One region of the Pseudomonas sp. 13B_2.1_Bac1 genome, then DNA from elsewhere that is predicted to be linked to it. Evidence: predicted binding sites of a transcription regulator. Region 1 holds the regulator's gene; the other holds the start of a gene.
The links. Region 1 encodes sigma-54, which starts transcription at its own class of promoters, with help from an activator protein. Its sites were predicted from a motif close to ANTGGCATNNANNTTGCTNT; they were not measured.

Region 1 (2,174 bases):
GCCGGTGTCGACCCGATCTCGGTGGGTGACATCAAGCAGATCATCCACCACCTCAAGGCCAAGGGCATTGGCGTGTTGATCACTGACCACAACGTCCGTGAGACCCTCGATATCTGCGAAACCGCGTATATCGTCAACGATGGCCAGCTGATCGCCGAAGGCGACTCCGCCACTATCCTGGCCAACGAACTGGTCAAGGAAGTGTACCTGGGTCACGAGTTCCGCCTGTAAGCCTGCCTGTTTGAAAAAGGCGGTGGCAGGCCGTTCGCCAAGGTGCGCGGGAGTCAATGAAAACCTCCGGATTTTTATTGTTACCGCGCTCTAGGCAAAGCCCCCGATATCAGGCATATAATTTGCTTATGTTTGGCGCTCACGCGCCCTGTCGTGGATGGCGCATTGCGCCGGCGAATAAGGTGTTAAGCCCCTGCCATGAAACCATCGCTAGTCCTGAGAATGGGCCAGCAGCTGACGATGACACCGCAGCTGCAACAGGCCATCCGCCTGCTCCAATTGTCGACCCTGGACCTGCAACAGGAAATCCAGGAGGCCCTGGAGTCCAATCCGATGCTCGAACGCCAGGAAGAAGGCGACGACTTCGATAATGCAGACCCGCTGGCCGACAACATCGAGCAAAAACCCAATTCCGACGTGCAGGAACCCTCCTATCAGGAAACCGCCCCAACGGTGGATAACCTCGAGGAAGGCGACTGGAACGAACGCATCCCCAACGAACTCCCCGTGGACACCGCCTGGGAAGACGTCTACCAGACCAGCGCCAGCAGCCTGCCCAGCAACGACGATGACGAATGGGACTTCACCACGCGCACCTCAGCCGGCGAGAGCCTGCAGAGCCATCTGCTGTGGCAACTGAACCTGGCGCCGATGTCGGACACCGATCGCCTGATCGCCGTGACCCTGATCGACTGCATCAATAACCAGGGTTATCTGGACGAAACGCTCGAAGAGATCCTCGAAGCCTTCGATCCGGAGCTGGATATCGAGCTGGACGAGATTGAAGCCGTCCTGCACCGCATCCAGCAGTTCGAGCCCGCCGGCATTGGCGCGCGCACCCTCAGTGAATGCCTGTTGCTGCAACTGCGCCAACTGCCAGCCAAGACCCCTTGGCTGGTCGAGGCCCAGCGCCTGGTGACCGACTATATCGACCTGCTCGGCAGCCGCGACTACAGCCAGCTGATGCGCCGCATGAAGCTCAAGGAAGACGACCTGCGCCAGGTCATCGAACTGGTGCAGAGCCTCAACCCGCGTCCGGGCTCGCAGATCGAGTCCAGCGAAGCCGAATACGTGGTGCCTGACGTGATCGTGCGCAAGGACAACGAGCGCTGGCTGGTGGAGCTGAACCAGGAATCCGTGCCACGCCTGCGGGTCAACCCGCAATATGCCGGTTTTGTGCGCCGCGCCGACACCAGCGCCGACAACACCTTTATGCGCAACCAATTGCAGGAAGCGCGCTGGTTCATCAAGAGCCTGCAAAGCCGCAACGAAACCCTGATGAAAGTCGCCACCCAGATCGTCGAGCATCAGCGCGGCTTCCTGGAATATGGCGACGAAGCAATGAAACCGCTGGTCCTGCACGATATCGCCGAGGCGGTGGGCATGCACGAATCGACGATCTCGCGGGTGACCACGCAAAAATTCATGCATACCCCACGCGGTATATATGAGCTGAAATACTTTTTCTCCAGCCATGTCAGCACCTCTGAAGGCGGCGAATGCTCGTCCACGGCGATTCGCGCGATCATCAAAAAACTGGTTGCCGCGGAAAATCAGAAAAAGCCGTTGAGTGACAGCAAGATCGCTGGTTTACTGGAGGCACAAGGCATTCAGGTCGCCCGTCGAACCGTCGCCAAGTACCGCGAATCCCTTGGGATCGCGCCTTCCAGCGAGCGAAAGCGTTTGATGTGACGGGCGGGCCAAAGCGTTCCAGTGGCAGGCACCCCGGCCTGCCGCTTTATGCACTGGCAACGAAGGAGAAGCTGTATGCAAGTCAACATCAGTGGACACCAGCTGGAAGTCACCAAGCCCCTGCGTGAGTACACCGAGAGCAAGTTGAACAAACTTGCGGGGCATTTTGACAAGATCACCAACGTGCAGGTCATCATGGAGGTCGATAAGCTCAAGCAGAAAATCGAGGCCACCCTGCACGTACCGAATGC
Region 2 (2,174 bases), on a different contig from region 1:
GGAAAATAGTGTGTCACTCAGTGTTCATGTTTTTTACATCGAGCTACAACATGATCATCTGGCGCTAACTGTGTGGCATCCGGTAATTAAGTAGTTCCAATAAGTACCGAGAGCCGAATGTTTCCATATGTTGCCAGATGCGCAATAGTCCCAAGTATTCGCTCAGTCAATTTCCAACTGTTTCATCCGGTAATAAAGTGTACGTTTGGCAATCCTCAAGTCAGTCGCTGCCAGATCCACATTGCCATTGTTCTGACGCAATGATTCTTCAATCAGAGATTTCTCAATGCGTTGTAAACGTTCCTTGAGGCCTGCTTCAGTGACCTCATGATCCTTACCCCTCACTGAAAGTGGAGGAAGTCCCAATACCAGGCGTTTAGCTGTGGAGCTCAGTTCACGAACGTTTCCAGGCCAGGGATGGCATAGCAGCTGTTGCAGTAAGGAACTTGGCGGCTGCGGAGAAGGGCATTTAAAAGACTCCGCTTCTTGTCGGACCATGGTCAAAAAAAGCGGGATTATACGATCTTTGCACTCTCGCAAAGACGGGAGTTGGATGTTGACCACGCTCAAACGGAAATACAAGTCCCGCCGGAAAGCCCCTCGTTCAACCATTTCATATAGCGACTGCTGGGCTGATGCGATGACGCGCATGTTTACTGGGATAAATCGTGTTGACCCCAGGCGCTCGACACCCCGCGACTCCAAGGCCCGAAGTAGCTTGGTTTGTAAAGACAGTGGCATGCTGTCGATTTCATCCAGGTACAAGGTGCCCAAATGTGCAGCTTCGATAAAGCCCGCCCTGGACTGCACGGCACCGGTGTAGGCCCCGCTGTTGACACCGAACAGTTGGCTTTCCGCGAGCGTCTCTGGAATGGCAGCACAGTTCACCGCGACGAAGTTTCCTCGCCGGCCTGATAAACGATGAATTCGCCGCGCCAGGGTATCTTTGCCAGTGCCGGTTTCTCCCAGTAATAGAATGTCAACATTGAGCGGAGCAATACTGATCAACATTTTTTCAATATCATGGCCTTCAAGCAGTGAAATATCCTCGTCATTATCAATAGGGTGGGAGGCCGACATTGAGTGATTACTCCATAATTGCTATTGCTGCGCCATCGACATGTAGGCTTGGTCCAGTAAATCGAAACTTATTAGTGTTGTCACTTGTCGTTGATGAAGTAAATTGCCAATGTTGTGTAGGAGAAATTTGTTTCTTGCCTGAGTTTGATTTGAAAGCATGAGAAATGAGTAGGGTGAGTGGGGTAATTCTGAAAGTGATTGGATTTTAGGTGGAAATATTTTTGATTTTATAATCAGTCGCCCACAAAAAAGCCGATGCAATGCATCGGCTTTTTGATGTGCGGTGTCAACCGCGTGTAGCGCTTATACGTTAAAGCGGAAGTGCATCACATCGCCATCTTTCACAATGTAATCCTTACCTTCCAAGCGCCACTTACCGGCTTCCTTGGTACCCGCCTCACCTTTGTACTGGATGAAGTCGTTGTAGGCGATCACCTCAGCGCGGATGAAACCTTTTTCGAAGTCGGTGTGGATCACACCTGCGGCTTGTGGCGCGGTGGCGCCGACCTTGACGGTCCACGCGCGGACTTCTTCCACGCCGGCGGTGAAGTAGGTCTGCAGGTTGAGCATTTCGTAGCCCGCGCGGATTACGCGATTCAGGCCAGGCTCGGTCAGGCCCAGGGCCTCGAGGAACATGTCCTTCTCTTCGCCGTCATCGAGCTCGGCGATTTCTGCTTCGATCTTGTTGCACACCGGCACCACGATCGCGCCTTCTTCGTCGGCAATGGCCTTGACCACGTCGAGCAGCGGGTTGTTCTCGAAGCCGTCTTCAGCGACGTTGGCGATGTACATCACAGGCTTGGTGGTCAGCAGGTGAAAGCCCTTGATCACGGCCTTCTCGTCAACGCCCATGGACTTCATCAGGCTGCGCGCCGGCTTGCCCAGGGTGAAGTGAGCGATCAACTGCTCCAGCAGGCCCTTCTGGACCACTGCATCCTTGTCGCCGCCCTTGGCGTTACGCGCGACTTTCTGCAGTTGCTTCTCGCAGCTGTCGAGGTCGGCGAAGATCAGTTCCAGGTCGATGATCTCGATGTCGCGTTTCGGGTCGACGCTGTTGGAGACGTGAATCACGTTCTCGTCTTCAAAGCAGCGGA

Region 2: the regulator sigma-54 is predicted to act here: its motif matches at 1,172-1,191, upstream of NTD80_RS30550 (sigma 54-interacting transcriptional regulator).

Annotation. Positions count from the first base shown of each region.
Region 1 is NZ_JANLOH010000100.1:11,571-13,744, forward strand. Features, by position in the region: gene lptB (LPS export ABC transporter ATP-binding protein) at 1-231, shown strand, start outside; gene NTD80_RS24495 (RNA polymerase factor sigma-54) at 430-1,923, shown strand; gene hpf (ribosome hibernation-promoting factor, HPF/YfiA family) at 1,999-2,174, shown strand, end outside.
Region 2 is NZ_JANLOH010000115.1:136,829-139,002, reverse strand. Features, by position in the region: gene NTD80_RS30550 (sigma 54-interacting transcriptional regulator) at 163-1,080, opposite strand; gene ychF (redox-regulated ATPase YchF) at 1,384-2,174, opposite strand, start outside.